DNA from 2 places in the Pseudoalteromonas sp. SR45-1 genome. Region 1 is predicted to be linked to the other one. Evidence: predicted binding sites of a transcription regulator. Region 1 holds the regulator's gene; the other holds the start of a gene.
What was found. Region 1 encodes NrdR, which represses ribonucleotide reductase genes. Its sites were predicted from a motif close to AAACACNANATNTNGTGTTT; they were not measured.
Positions count from the first base shown of each region.

Region 2: a site for NrdR is predicted at 5,930-5,949, ahead of nrdA (class 1a ribonucleoside-diphosphate reductase subunit alpha). Genes of this name have one in related genera too.

Region 1 covers NZ_JACJDR010000005.1:207,564-215,651, reverse strand. The annotation lists gene H5089_RS07530 (phosphatidylglycerophosphatase A) at 1-426, opposite strand, end outside; gene thiL (thiamine-phosphate kinase) at 423-1,397, opposite strand; gene nusB (transcription antitermination factor NusB) at 1,444-1,854, opposite strand; gene ribE (6,7-dimethyl-8-ribityllumazine synthase) at 1,870-2,334, opposite strand; gene ribBA (bifunctional 3,4-dihydroxy-2-butanone-4-phosphate synthase/GTP cyclohydrolase II) at 2,435-3,547, opposite strand; gene H5089_RS07505 (riboflavin synthase) at 3,577-4,230, opposite strand; gene ribD (bifunctional diaminohydroxyphosphoribosylaminopyrimidine deaminase/5-amino-6-(5-phosphoribosylamino)uracil reductase RibD) at 4,247-5,380, opposite strand; gene nrdR (transcriptional regulator NrdR) at 5,383-5,832, opposite strand; gene glyA (serine hydroxymethyltransferase) at 6,248-7,504, opposite strand; gene thrC (threonine synthase) at 7,774-8,088, opposite strand, start outside.
Region 2 covers NZ_JACJDR010000001.1:301,210-309,297, reverse strand. The annotation lists gene H5089_RS20210 (hypothetical protein) at 1-197, opposite strand, end outside; gene H5089_RS20205 (alpha/beta fold hydrolase) at 294-653, opposite strand; gene H5089_RS20200 (hypothetical protein) at 939-1,409, shown strand; gene H5089_RS01395 (DUF1287 domain-containing protein) at 1,437-2,024, shown strand; gene yfaE (class I ribonucleotide reductase maintenance protein YfaE) at 2,060-2,332, opposite strand; gene nrdB (class Ia ribonucleoside-diphosphate reductase subunit beta) at 2,332-3,462, opposite strand; gene nrdA (class 1a ribonucleoside-diphosphate reductase subunit alpha) at 3,528-5,810, opposite strand; gene H5089_RS01375 (HAD family hydrolase) at 6,219-6,899, opposite strand; gene ubiG (bifunctional 2-polyprenyl-6-hydroxyphenol methylase/3-demethylubiquinol 3-O-methyltransferase UbiG) at 6,899-7,609, opposite strand; gene gyrA (DNA topoisomerase (ATP-hydrolyzing) subunit A) at 7,786-8,088, shown strand, end outside.

The DNA.
Region 1 (8,088 bases):
CGCAAGTATATCGTCGGCCATTATACCTAAACCGCCATGTACTCGTTTGTCTAGCATACGGATTGGGCCGGGTTTTGCTATATCAAAAAAGCGAAATAACAAAAAACCTACGAGTAATGTTTGCCAGTTAAGTGCTGCGCCAATCATAGTGATGTAATAACCCGCCACTTCATCCCATACAATAGCAGGATGATCGTGCACGCCTAAATCATCAGCCGTTTTACCGCACGCCCATATACCAAATATACTGATCACAACGGCAAATACAATTTGCAGCCATAACGGATAATACATGGTCATAAAAATGAATGGCAAGGCAGCAAATGTACCAAATGTACCGGGCGCTTTAGGGGCAAGCCCAGTCCCAAAGCCCAGACCAAAAAACTGATGTGGACGCTTTAAATTAAACTTGCGGTTATTGTTCAAACCAGCTCCTTTGCAAAGTGCTCAAAACCCTGCGGTTCAAAATCAAACTTTTCACCGTTGTGTAAAAGCTCAATTTGGCCATCGCCACTTTTAACTTGGCCAATGCATGTTGCATCTACACCATACTGGCGTAGCTTTATTTCTAACATACTCTTATTGCTATCAGGGACCGTAAAAATTAATTCGTAATCATCACCGTAACTGAGAATAAATGGCAGCTGCTGATTAAAATCAAGGCTTGCTTGCATCGCATCTGAAGTTGGAATACTTTCAATATTCACCACTGCACTTACTTGTGACATATCGAGTATATGACTTAAATCAGCGATTAAGCCGTCCGACACATCGATAGCCGATGATGCAAGGCCTCGTAATACCTGCCCTGCAGCAACACGTGGGGTTGGAAAGTCAAAGCGTTTATTTACGTACTTTAAATGCTCTGGCTCAATACTTATACCTTGTTTGCGAGACTCAATTGCAAGTCCAGCGTCACCTAGCGGACCCGTAACATAAATCCAATCACCCACTTTTGCGCCACTACGACGAAGTGCAGTACCTTCGGGTACAGTCCCTTTCGCACAAATAGTGATGGTTAGTGGGCCCTGAGTTGTATCGCCACCTATAATCTGCACATTAAAATATTCAGCAATTTCATGCATGCCATCAGTAAACTCTTCAATCCACTGTGGGTCAATACTTGGCAAAGTTAACGCAACTGAAACCCAAGTTGGCTCAGCACCCATGGCCGCTAAATCACTTAAATTAACAGCAAGCGCTCTGTGACCTAATGCACGAGGGGAAATATCATCAAAAAAGTGTACGCCAGCAACAAGAGTGTCTGTTGTAACGGCAAGTTGGCAGTTTTGTGGAACGGTTACTAAAGCGCAATCATCCCCTATACCTAGGTTTACATCACGACGGGTGATACCGCGACCTTTAAAGTAGCGGTTAATTAATTCAAATTCCTTCATACACAAAAAAGCCGGCCTATGCCGGCTCCCCTCTTTAACGGTTTACTTACTTGCGTAAATGCTTAACAGCTTTATCAAGTACACCGTTTACAAATTTATGGCTGTCTTCAGCGCCAAAAATTTTGGCCAGCTCAATACCTTCGTTAATAGCAACTTTATAAGGTACGTCTTCACGGAACTTAAGCTCATAGCTGCTTAAACGTAAAATTGCACGCTCAACCATATCTAAGTCATCAAACGGACGTGTTAAATGTGGTGATACAGCTTCGTCTAGTTGCTTGTAATTTACAGCAACACCCGTCGCTAGATCTTTAAAGTATTCAACATCAATTTTAGTAACGTCTGTTTCGATCAACATTTGTTGTTCGATATCGGCAATTAAATTGCCACTTATTTGCCAAGAATAAACGGCTTGGAGTGCTAAGATACGTGCTTTACGTCTTGCTGCTGGTTTCACAAAAATTCCTTAAACTTAAATTTTATCTAACACATTAACCATTTCAAGCGCGCCTAAAGCAGCTTCGCCGCCTTTATTGCCCATTTTGGTGCCAGCACGCTCAATTGCTTGTTCAATGCTTTCTGTGGTTAATACGCCAAATGCAACCGGGATATCATACTCAAGTGATACTTGCGCAAGACCTTTGTTTGATTCGCCAGCAACTAGGTCAAAGTGTGGTGTACCACCTCTGATCACTACGCCTAATGCGATGATTGCATCATACTCTTTTTTTGCCGCAACGCGTTTAGCCGCTAAAGGTAATTCTACCGCGCCTGGCACATAAATAACGGTAATGTCGTCATCTGATACGCCACCTGTGCGTTTTAGCTCATCAACAGCACCTGCAAGGAGGCTGCTACCAATAAAGTCATTAAAACGAGAAATGACAATGGCAAATTTTTTGCCTGGAGCGTACTTATTACCTTCAATAATTTTCATTTGATAACCCTAAAAATAAGTTCAAGCGGTTGCGATTGCGCAAAAATTGCTGCGCATCATACCATAAAAATAAAATAATAGCCTAGTTTAAGCGTGATGCTTATTGTGGCTCAACGTAATCAACAACTTCTAAATGAAAGCCCGAAAGTGCATGGTACTTTTTAGGGCGACTCATTAATCGCATTTGTTTAATTCCAAGATCGGCAAGTATTTGCGAACCTACGCCAACAGTACGAGATGTACCTTTGAATTTACGTGGCGTAACGCTTTCGCCATCATCAGCTGCTGCAAATGCTTTCACAGTTGCCTCTAACTCTTCAGTGCTTTCTTGCTTACCTAAAATAACTAAAGCACCTTCATTTTTAGCGATATAAGCCATTGCTTCAGAAAGGCCCCAGCTACGGTCAGCACTTCTGTCTGAAAGTAGAATATCGTTAAAGGTACTTTGCAAATGTACACGTACATTTGTCGGCTCTTGATCTTTTATATCGCCTTTGAGCAATACGTAATGTAATTGGCCGTCAATTGTGTCTTTGTAAGTAACTAAATCAAATTCACCATGAACAGTTGGTAACTTACATTTTGCTACTTGCTCAATTGTTGTTTCGTTTAAGTTGCGGTATTCGATTAAATCAGCAATGGTGCCAATTTTAATATCGTGCTCTTTCGCAAAAACTTCTAAATCAGGGCGGCGTGCCATAGTGCCATCAGCATTAAGTATTTCAACAATAACAGATGATGCTTCAAGCCCAGCTAAACGCGCTAAATCACAGCCAGCTTCAGTGTGTCCTGCGCGAGTTAATACGCCACCAGGTTGCGCCATAATAGGAAAAATATGTCCAGGCTGAACAATATCACTTGGGACTGCGCCTTTAGCTATAGCCGCTTGCACTGTACGCGCTCTATCTGCTGCTGAAATACCGGTTGTAACACCTTTTGATGCTTCTATCGACATTGTAAAGTTAGTCGAAAATGCTGCACCATTGTTTTTAACCATTAACGGTAAATCAAGTTGCTCGCAACGCTCTTGCGTCATGGTTAAACAAATTAAACCACGGCCATGGGTAGCCATGAAATTAATCGCTTCTGCGCTAATATGCTCAGCAGCTATTATTAAATCGCCTTCATTTTCTCTATCTTCATCATCCATTAAAATAACCATTTTACCGGCTTTAATATCGTCGATGATTTCTTGCGCACTGTGTAAATTCATAAATTTGCTCGTGTAAGTTGTCAGTTTCGTTATTTAATAAAACCCGCTTTAGCGAGTAAGCTCATCGAAATATCAGAGCCCGTTGGTTGCTCTGCACCCTTTATAAGGCGCTCTAAATAACGTGCAATTTGATCTACTTCTAAATTAACTTGGGTACCTACTTTAAAATGAGCAATTGTGGTTTGCTCACTCGTGTGTGGGACAATTGTTAATTTGAATTTATTGCCCTCTACAGCGTTTACTGTCAGGCTTATACCATCAATACATACCGAACCTTTGTACGGAATGTATTTCATTAAATTTTCGTCAGTTGTAAGCCAATATTCTGTTGCTCTGGCGTTTGCTGTAATACTTGTAATTGTTGCGATACCATCAACATGGCCAGACACTAAATGACCGCCTAAACGAGAAACAGGTTGCATGGCTTTTTCAAGATTCACCGTTTGTCCTAAAGCATAGTGAGCAAAACCGGTCAAACTAATCGTCTCATTAGATAAATCCGCACTAAAACCATCAATATGTTTATCAACTACAGTTAAGCAAACACCATTAGTTGCAATGCTGTCACCTAACTTTACGTCTGTCATATCAAGATCAGTACTTTGGATACGAATGGCTAAGTCGCCTTGTTTTTTTTGTAATAAAGCAATTTTGCCTGTGGCTTCTATTATCCCAGTAAACATAGCACTACTCTTTTTATTAAGTGATTTTAATGAGTTTTGACGCGGTGATACGTAAATCGTCACCAATGCGCGCACATTCATTAAATGTTAAATCAACGGTGTTTTGCATACTCGTCAATTCAGGAAAATTAACTAAACTTTTTGCATCATGGCCCATTAGTTTAGGCGCTAAATAAAAAACAAACTCGTCAACTAAATTAAGCTCTGTCATTTTACCAGCAAGTGTTGCGCCAGCTTCAAGCCAAACATTATTAAACTGCAGTTGCCCAAGTTTTTCTAAAACGGCTTGTAAATCAACTTTACCGTTACTTTCACTGACTTCAATATGCTTTACAAAATGCGGCCATTGCAATGATTTATCAACCTTAGTCGTAAATATTATTACATCACTTTGGATTTCAAATAAAGCAAGGTCAGATGTTAAACGGTTTTGAGAGTCAATTATAACACGCACGGGCTGGCGAAGCGGCAAATCAGTAGGCAGTGTGCAAGGCAGCTCACTTAGTCGCACATTAAGTTTAGCATCGTCTACTAGCACTGTATCGGCACCGGTTAAAATAGCGCAGCTTTTCGCTCGGTATAATTGTACGTCTTGTCGAGCAGCAGGGCTTGTGATCCACTTACTTTGCCCATTTTTAAGCGCTGTTTTACCATCAATACTCGCTGCCATTTTGCAAATCACATAAGGTAAGCCTTGTTCCATACGCTTAAAAAAGCCAACGTTAAGTGCGCGAGCTTGTGATTCGAGTAACCCGTAAGCAACGTCAATACCCGCGTCGCTCAGTATTTTAAGGCCTTTGCCAGCAACTTGTGGATTTGTATCAACCATAGCAGCAATTACTTTTACCACACCGGCAGCTTTTAAGCCTTCGGCGCACGGTGGCGTACGGCCATAATGACTACACGGTTCAAGCGTTACATAAGCCGTTGCACCTTGTGCATTTTTTCCAGCGACAGCCAGTGCATTTACTTCTGCATGACCTTGACCAGCTAATTGATGGAACCCCTCACCAATTATTTGATTATTTTTAACTAAAACACAGCCAACATTAGGGTTAGGTGTGGTAGTAAACCGACCTTTTTTGGCAAGCTCTATGGCGCGTGCCATATACATTTCATCATGTTCAGTAAAAGGAACTTGGCTTTGCATTGTTACTCCCCTAAGCGGGCAATTTCTTCGCCAAATTCGCGTATATCTTCAAACGAGCGATAAACAGAGGCAAATCTTACATACGCTACTTTATCGAGCTTTTTGAGGGCTTCCATAATGCATTCACCAACCAAATGGCTTGAAATTTCTCGCTCGCCTGTAGCACGCAACTGCGATTTTATTATATTCACTACTTCGTCTACTTGCTCTGTGCTCACTGGGCGTTTTTCGAGTGCGCGATTTAAGCCATTTAATAATTTATCTTCGTTAAATGGTTCGCGGCTGCCGTCTTGTTTAATAACACGAGGCATAACCAGTTCAGCGCCTTCAAATGTAGTAAAGCGCTCATGGCAGTCGTTGCACTCACGGCGCCTGCGAACTTGATGGCCTCCACCAACAAGGCGTGAGTCAATAACTTTAGTATCTTTTGCGGTACAAAATGGACAATGCATAGCTCGGTACTTCCGTTTTAAAACAAAAAAGACCGCTAAATAGCGGTCTTTTATCTTAGCAAAAAAATAGGGCCTGTTGACCTTTCAGGATTAAATTTGTTCTATCTATGGGTGATTTAATCGCGGCGCGAGGTTTGTAACCTAGTGGGCTAAGTAAAAACCGAGCAAAGCTTCCGCGTCCTGCTCACGCCCCTTACCTACATCCATGTAGGCAACAAAGAGTAAATCGCCCCTAGGACGAACCCGAGGGCAGTGCATGTTTGGCATTTATGCTGCGTTATCGCCTATTTGTGTGGAGTAACCACACTACATAGACTCTGCCTTGCCTAAAAACCAAACATACTACTGCAAATTAAACCTCGAAAGATAAACAGGCCCCTAGCCTATGTGATCTAAATTACTGCTGCTTATGCAATTAAGCGTAAACAGGTAATTTTGCACAAATTGCTTTTACTTTTTCTTTAACTTGCGCCTGTACAGATTCATCAGTGATGTTATCTAGTACGTCACAAATCCAGCCAGCAAGCTCTTTTGATTCTTCTTCTTTAAAACCACGACGAGTGATTGCAGGAGAACCAATACGCAAACCAGATGTTACAAACGGAGAACGTGGATCGTTTGGCACTGAGTTTTTATTAACTGTGATGTTAGCGTTACCAAGGGCTGCGTCTGCATCTTTACCAGTAATATCTTTATCGATTAAATCGAGTAGGAATAAGTGGTTTTCAGTTTTGTCAGATACGATTTTGTAGCCGCGCTCTTGCATTACAGCAACCATTGCTTTTGCGTTTTTAACAACTTGTGTTTGGTATACTTTAAATTCTGGTTGAAGCGCTTCTTTAAATGCCACTGCTTTTGCTGCAATAACATGACATAAAGGACCGCCTTGGCCACCAGGGAAAACTGCGCTGTTAAGCTTTTTATAGATTGCTTCATCGCCACATGCAGAGATAATTAAACCACCACGAGGACCAGCAAGTGTTTTATGCGTAGTTGTAGTTACAACATGTGCATGAGGAACTGGGCTTGGGTAAACGCCTGCCGCAATTAAACCTGCAACGTGAGCCATATCAACAAACAGGTAAGCACCTACTTTGTCAGCAATTTCACGGAATTTAGCCCAATCAACAATACCTGAGTACGCTGAGAAACCACCAATAATCATTTTTGGTTTATGCTCAAGTGCTAGTGCTTCAACCTGTGCGTAATCAATTTCGCCCGTTGTTTCATCTAGTCCGTATTGAATTGCATTGTAAAGCTTACCAGAGAAGCTTACGTGTGATCCGTGAGTTAAGTGACCACCATGAGCTAAGCTCATACCAAGTACAGTGTCGCCTGCTTCTAATAGCGCTAGAAAAACAGCAGCATTAGCTTGCGAACCAGCATGTGGTTGTACGTTTGCGTAGTCAGAACCAAATAACTCGTTAGCACGGTCAATTGCTAATTGCTCAACAACATCAACGTGCTCACAACCGCCATAATAACGTTTGCCAGGGTAACCTTCTGCGTATTTATTTGTAAGCTGTGAACCCTGCGCTTCTAGTACGCGTGGGCTACAGTAGTTTTCTGAAGCGATTAGTTCAATGTGCTCTTCTTGGCGAGCAGTTTCTTTGTTTATCGCGTCAAATAACTCTGGATCAAAATCCGAAATATTCATGCTACGTTCTAACATTGGGGTCTCCTAGGGCAACGTGTATGGTGTTTTTTAGAGGCTTTATTGTACGCTTTAAACGACTCTTTGCCTACGCTCTTAAGTTGAGGATATTTAAACAGGGATTGAAACTATTTCACAGACTTTTTAAGATGATATTTTCTTATAAAACCATAACGATTTTAAATGAATGCTATTTCCTACATTTAATTAGTAAATGCAACTCACTAGATTTAAAAGCCTAAAGTTATAAAAAAAGGCGGCTTAACCGCCTTTTTGAATTAATTAACTTAGCCAAGTTTAGCAAGTATTTCTGTACGTAATGCGTCGTAATCGGCCTTTATATCGCTTGCTAGGCATGGTTTTGCTAGTGCGTCGCTAAGTGGTTTTGGCATACCTAATTCAATATTTAAAATACCCTCTACGCTTTCTTTAAACTTAGCAGGGTGAGCTGTGGCTAAAAAGATGCCCGCTGCACCAGGCGCTCGATTTTCAACAAGACCTTGGTACGCAATAGCAGTGTGAGGCTCTGCAACATAACCCGTTTGTTGAATTTTTTTCATCACCGATTGCGTGTCTTCCTCGTTTACGCTAGTTGAATAAAA
Region 2 (8,088 bases), on a different contig from region 1:
TGTACGTCTCGTAAATATTGCTTATTAATAATGGCTTTATTAGACGTGAACGAATAAATTTTATCACTCTGCGCTTGTGATTTGTCCTCATTCGCGGCTTTAAAAAAAGCTTGCCTCGGTAGGGTTAGCCCCTCTAAATACGCATTACCATTTTGTACAATAAGTGCATCAAGTTTATTTGGGTTATTTAACAACATTCTAAAGCCCACAGGAGCTCCAAAGTCCTGTATATAAAGGCTGTAGTGCTTTACTTTAAGTGTTGTTAGTAATCCTTCAACGTATTGAGCTAGAAATTAAAAAGTATATTTTTGAGTTTTTGGGTTTGGGCGTGCGCTATAACCAGAGCCTAAATAATCAGGTGCAATCACATGATAACGACCTGATAAGAGTGGGATGAATTCTCGGTAGCTGTGTGAAGACGACGGATACCCATGTAAAAGTACAATGGTTTGCTTATGCTGCGCGCCAGCTTCTCGGTAAAATATCTTTTTACCATTTACATTTGCATATTTGTAAGTGGTTTTTGAAGGCCATACAGCATCAGCGGCATATACTTGAGCGGTAAACGTAGATATTGAAACTAATAAAAACACAATAAATGAGACGATGTGAGCAGGTTTTACTTTAAGAATTTTTTGTATATCTGGGGGCATAGGTAAACTCGTTATTTTTGGTAATGACGTTTTATTAATTTACCAGACCCGTTATTTACACAATTGCATTCAGTTAATAATTACAAGTTATTACTAATAAGGACACAGTAACAATACCTGTGTTTTTAAAGCACATTACCAAATATATAGTTGATTAGAGGGTAAGTGGTTTTTTAGCAGCTTTTTGTAATTTAAAAAAGAGATTCGTTAATTTACTTTTGTTATTATTAATTTGTTAGCTTACAGAATGTGTACAGCGTTAAGCTAGTATTTTGGAGAAAGGACGTGCTCGAACAAATAGAACAATGGATTGATGCAACAAATATTAAATATAAAACCCAAAGAATTAGCTGTGAGAAATTTGCTAGTGAGTTTGCAGGGTTTTATCCTGTCGAATTTTTAAAAAATGCCTTTTACGTTGTTTATAAAATACCAAAACCTGACTTTGCGGGTCTGCGAGAAATGGGTCTAGGTGATTTTGTCGATATGGACGCGGCGGGTATAACGTATAAAAATACCTATTACCTACTTCCTGAGGTTGCAAAAGATTTGAGGGTTCATTTTCATGAGCTTGTGCATGTAGCGCAGTGGCTTAAACTTGGTCCTGACGCGTTTATGATGCGTTACATTAGCGAAATCCAACATGTAGGATATAACGACGCTCCGCTTGAAAAAATGGCATATGCGCTGGATACGCAATTTGCAAGTAAAGGCAATAAAATAGACGTGCTTAGGCACGTAGCCCAAACGCTGTAACTCAATTTTAGATTTAAAGGAGTTTATATGTACAGAATTATTGGGTGTTTACTTACTTTAGCGTGTATAAATAGTAATGCAGCATCGTTTGAAGAAGATATTGTTTCAGCTCTGCTTGAGCGTACAACTCATGATGTGACTTACGACGGCGCTTATCGCTCTATTGACTACCCTGGTGGGGATGTACCTAAAAATATAGGTGTGTGCACCGATGTAATAATTAGAAGTTACAGAAAGTTAGGTGTTGATTTACAGAAGCTCGTGCATGAAGACATGCAAAAAAACTTTGCGCTGTATCCATCTAAACGTATTTGGGGCTTAACTAAGCCTGATAAAAATATAGATCACCGACGTGTTCCAAATTTACAAGCTTACTTTGAGCGCCATGCAAACGTATTGAGTAAATCCAACAAAGTGAGTGATTATAAAACCGGCGATATAGTAACGTGGATGTTACCAGGTAATTTACCTCATATAGGTATGGTGATTAATGAGTTATCTCAAGATACGGGTAACCCACTTATTGTGCATAATATAGGGCGTGGTCCGCAAAAAAGCGATATGCTTTTTGATTATAAAATTACCGGACATTACCGGTTCGTTCCACACTATTGATAAGTTTAATAAACGATGGATGTAAGTATTGATTTTTATTTCAGAGCAATACTTACATTGCCATTGGGTTTACAGCAGCACAACAGTATTTCGCCTTCACGTACAAACGCAAGTGGCTCTTCGTTATACTCAACACTGCCTGATACTAAAGTTGCTCTACAAGCGCCGCAATAGCCTTCACGGCATTGGAATGCGACGTCTATTTTCATGGATTCTAAGCAGTGTAAAAGAGAAGGGCAGCCAGCGGTAAATTCTATACACTGGCTGTTTTCTGCAAGCGTTATGCTTGCAGTAGACTTGTCACTCATTATAAATCAAAATCACCAAATTCTGATGCATCAACTTGAGAGTCTATTTGACCAACAAGGTATGAGCTTATTTCTGCTTCTTGTGGTGCTACTTGCACGTTATCAGACACTAACCACGAGTTTATCCACGGGATAGGGTTACTGTTATTTTCAAACTGTGCTGGCAAACCAATCGCAGTCATACGTGCATTGGTAATGTATTCAACGTACTGACATAAAATATGTTTATTTAAGCCAATCATCGAACCATCTTTAAATAAGTATTCGGCCCACTCTTTTTCTTGCTCTGCAGCATCAACAAACATTTTAATTGCTTCGTCGCGGCACTGGGCAGCAACAATCGCCATTTCTGGATCGTCCTTACCGTCTTGCATAATGTTTAAAATATGCTGAGTACCAGAAAGGTGAAGTGCTTCATCGCGTGCAATTAGCTTGATGATTTTAGCGTTACCTTCCATTAGCTCGCGCTCAGCAAATGCAAACGAACATGCAAAGCTTACGTAAAAGCGAATCGCTTCAAGAATATTTACTGACATCATAGCCAGGTAAAGTTTCTTTTTAAGCTCAAATAAATTAATGATAACTGTTTTACCGTTAATCTCGTGTTTGCCTTCACCGTATAAGTTGTAAAGCGATACAGAGTTAATTAAGTCATCGTAGTATTTAGTTACGGCATCAGCACGTTCGCTAATTTTATCGTTGCTAACAATGTCATCAAAAATAAGCTCAGGTGCTTGTGTTACGTTACGGATAATATGCGTGTATGAGCGGCTGTGAATTGTTTCACTGAACGCCCACGTTTCTATCCATGTTTCAAGCTCTGGTAGCGATACAATTGGAAGTAGAGCCACGTTTGGCGAACGACCTTGTACACTATCAAGCAGTGTTTGGTATTTTAAGTTGCTTAAAAATATATGCTTTTCGTGATCTGGTAATGCTTGAAAGTCTAAACGGTCTTTACTTACATCTACTTCCTCAGGACGCCAAAAGAAAGACAGTTGCTTTTCAATTAACTTTTCAAAAATTGGGTATTTTTGTTGGTCGTAACGAGATACGTTTACAGTTTGGCCAAAAAACATTGGCTCTTGCATTTGGTTATTATGGTTTCGGCTAAAAGTAGTATAAGACATGTTTATCACTCAAAAAACTATCAGAAAAAGCGGGCTAAATGCCCGCTTAAAATAAAAATCAGCAGTTATATTTTACACGCGCCGCCTTCACAATCGTCATCTTCCACTTCTGGAGCATCTTCTTGTGAATCTGAGGCGCCGTCGCGAGTATTGTGGTAATACAAGGTTTTAACACCTAGTTTGTACGCGCTTAGTAAGTCTTTTAATAAGACTTGCATAGGTACTTTACCGCCTTCGAACTTGTTTGGATCATAATTTGTATTTGCAGAAATTGTTTGGTCAACAAATTTTTGCATTATGCCAACAAGCTGTAAATAACCATCGTTTGATGGAATGTCCCATAGTAGCTCGTACTGATCTTTTAAACGCTCATACTCAGGAACAACTTGTTTTAAAATACCGTCTTTACTTGCTTTAACGCTAATATGTCCACGTGGTGGCTCAATACCGTTAGTTGCGTTAGAGATTTGCGACGATGTTTCTGATGGCATTAATGCACTTAGTGTTGAGTTACGCATACCGTGCTCTTTAATACTTGCACGTAGTGTATCCCAATCAAGATGAAGTGGCTCATCACAAATTTTATCTAAATCACGTTTGTAAGTATCTGTTGGCATAATACCTTGTGAATACGTTGTTTCGTTAAACTTAGGACATGCGCCACGCTCTTTAGCAAGCTCGTTTGATGCTTTCATTAAGTAATATTGAATAGCTTCAAAGGTTTTATGTGTTAATGCATTAGCGCTGCCATCAGAATAACGTTTACCGTTTTTAGCTAGGTAGTATGCGTAGTTAATTACGCCTATTCCTAGTGTACGACGACCCATAGTTGCATTTTTAGCAGCCGGTACAGGGTAGTCTTGGAAATCAAGTAAGTTATCAAGTGCGCGTACTGCAAGTTCAGCTAGCTCTTCAAGCTCATCAAGTGACTCTATTGCACCTAGGTTAAACGCAGAAAGTGTACAAAGGGCAATTTCGCCTTCTTCGTCATTCACGTTATTAAGTGGCTTAGTTGGCAATGCAATTTCTAAACATAAGTTAGATTGGCGAATTGGCGCAACTTTAGAAATAAATGGGCTGTGTGTATTACAGTGATCCACATTTTGTAAATAAATACGACCAGTACTTGCACGCTCTTGCGCAAACATAGAGAAAAGCTCAATGGCTTTAATGCGTTTTTTACGAATAGACTCGTCTTGTTCGTATTTAACGTAAAGTGCGTCAAACTCAGCTTGGTCTTCAAAAAATGCATCATAAAGGCCAGGCACATCTGATGGGCTAAATAATGTAATGTAATCATCTTTAATTAAACGAGAGTACATTAATTTATTAAACTGTACGCCGTAATCAAGGTGGCGAACGCGGTTGTCATCTACACCACGGTTATTTTTAAGTACAAGTAGGTTCTCTACTTCTAAATGCCAAAGCGGGTAGAATAATGTTGCTGCGCCGCCACGTACACCACCTTGTGAACAACTTTTAACCGCTGTTTGAAAGTGCTTATAAAAAGGGATACAACCTGTGTGATACGCTTCGCCGTTACGAATATGGCTACCTAGCGCACGTATTCTACCTGCATTAATACCAATTCCCGCACGTTGTGAAACGTATTTAACAATAGCTGACGACGTTGCATTGATTGAATCAAGGCTGTCGCCACATTCAATTAATACACACGAGCTAAACTGGCGAGTAGGCGTACGTACACCCGACATAATTGGCGTTGGTAGAGATATTTTAAATAATGATACCGCGTCGTAAAAACGTTTGATGTAATCAGTACGTGTTTCACGTGGGTAATCTGAAAATAAGCTTGCCGCAACTAAAATATATAAAAACTGTGCACTTTCGTATATTTCACCCGATACACGGTTTTGAACGAGGTACTTACCTTCAAGTTGCTTTACAGCAGCGTAGCTAAAGTTAAGATCGCGAGAATGATCAAGGTATGCATCAAGCTCATCTAACTCTTGCTCTGTGTAATCTACTAGTAAATGAGCATCGTAGCGTTTATCGCCAACCATTTTTGTTACGTGGTTAAATAAACGTGGTGGCTCAAATTGACCGTATGCTTTTTTACGTAAATGGAATACAGCTAAACGTGCAGCTAAGTATTGGTAATCAGGCGATTCTTTTGAAATCTGATCCGCTGCTGCTTTAATGATGGTTTCGTGAATGTCTTTAGTACGAATACCGTCGTAAAACTGAATGTGCGACTTTAATTCAACTTGCGAAACCGAAACGTTGTTTAAACCTTCGGCGGCCCACTCAATAACGCGATGGATCTTATCCAGATCAAGAGGCTCTTTACGCCCGTCACGTTTGCTTACAGATAACTGTTGGTTCATTTGCCTGTATTCCTTGGGAATTATGTATTTTGACCAATGCTTTATACCTCGCCGAGGCAAGGTATATACTCATTTATTATAAGTTTCGCCATATTTGCGAATTTAATTGAATAACATTTGGCCACAATATCTGGTGTTGTTCAATTTAGAGATCACAAGATAGTGTGGTCTGAGTTGTTTTGCAAGGGACATAATTGCCCCTATTTGTGGATAACTTCGGGATAACGTATTTTTGTTAGTAGATACTCACCTTCGAACAATCATTTAAGTTGAAATATGCAAAAATCAACTAATGATCTGCTAAATTTACGCATTTTAAAAATAAATTTTGACTGCTTTTTTTATCAGCAAGCTTTGCGTAAAAACTAACACAATCACAATATATAGTGTTTATTAATTAACATGGCACTATATATGGTTAAAACCATCAATTGGGCTTTGCCAGTTAAAATCAGCATTCCAGCTGTTGGCTTCATCAATACTTGGTATGTAACCCCAAAGTGCCGTTGCTGTGCGCATACCTGCGGCTTTGCCTGCTTGTATGTCTCGCTGTGCATCACCAATGTACAAACAGCGTTTTGGTTGCACTCCCATAAGCTTTGCACAGTGTAGCAGCGGTAAAGGGGATGGCTTAGCTTCAGCTAAGGTGTCGCCACTTATTACTACACTAGCATTTTTCAATGCGGGAATTGCTGCCACTAAAGGATCAGTTAAAAACCCTGGTTTGTTAGTCATGATCCCCCATTTGATCTTTTTCTGATCAAGGGCAATAAGCAACGATTCAACACCGCTGAAGCAATGTGTGTGATTTGCTATGTTTGCAGCGTATTCGTCAACTAATTGCTTAATAAGCTCGCTTTGAGGTTGTGTGTCCCATAACTCTTTAAAACCAGCCTCTAATAATGCGCCTGCGCCGTTAGATGCCGCAGGACGGTATACATCACTACTAACAGGCTCTATTTTATTATTAATGAGAACTGCATTTAAAGCCGCACCTAAATCATCAGCGGTGTTGAGTAGAGTGCCGTCTAAATCAAATAAAAATGCATCGTACTCAATAAGGGGGAGGGGGGCTTGAGAGTTAGCCATTAAGCTAACTTCTCAAAGTACAGTATGTAATTTACGCTAACGTCACTATTGAGCGTATATTGCTTTGATAGTGGATTATAAGAAAGGCCTGTACTTGCACGAACTTTTAAACCCGCTTGCTCTGCCCATGCAATGAGCTGCGCAGGTTTTATAAACTTTTTATGGTCGTGTGTACCTTCAGGCACCATTTTTAAAAGCTTTTCAGCGCCAACAATGGCGTATAAATATGCCTTAGGTGTTTTGTTCAGGGTTGAAAAAAACACGTCTGCGCCTGGTTTGGCAAGTGCAGCTACTGCATGAATGATAGATGCTGGGTCGGGAACGTGCTCAAGCATTTCCATACAGGTTATTACATCAAAGCGCTCTGGGTGTTGCGATGCAAACTCTTCTGCTGGCACTTTTATGTAATCTACATTTATGCCAGTTTCTAAACTGTGCAACTTAGCAACAGTTAAAGGCTCTTGCCCCATGTCGATACCAGTTACCTTTGCGCCCATGCGCGCCATGCTTTGGCTTAAAATACCGCCACCACAGCCAACATCGAGTGTTTCTTTATCGAATAAGCCTTGCGTTTTGTTTGCTATAAAATCTAAACGTAACGGGTTAATTTCGTGAAGAGGTTTGAATTCTCCGTCTAGGTCCCACCAACGCTCGGCGATGGCTTCAAATTTTGCTATTTCTGCGTGATCTACATTTTGATGTTCGGTCATAAAATACTTCCTCGTCAATCTGAGGCCATTATATAGGGCTAAATTGATAAATCGCAAAGTTTTGCGCCTGTAAATTAAAATTAATTGTGATAGCATGGCTGTTAGAAATAATAACAATACTCTTAATACCCAATACCGGGTTGTTGAGAGCTGATACTGAAGGAATGTGATATCAAATGACTGATCTCGCCAATGAAATTCTGCCAGTCAATATTGAAGACGAGTTAAAAAACTCCTACTTAGATTACGCAATGAGCGTAATTGTAGGACGTGCATTACCAGACGTACGTGACGGCTTAAAACCTGTTCATCGCCGCGTTTTGTTTGCAATGAACGAGCTTAGTAATGACTGGAACAAGCCTTACAAAAAATCGGCCCGTGTGGTCGGTGACGTAATCGGTAAATACCACCCACACGGCGACAGTGCAGTTTATGACACGATAGTTCGTATGGCTCAGCCATTCTCACTGCGTTATATG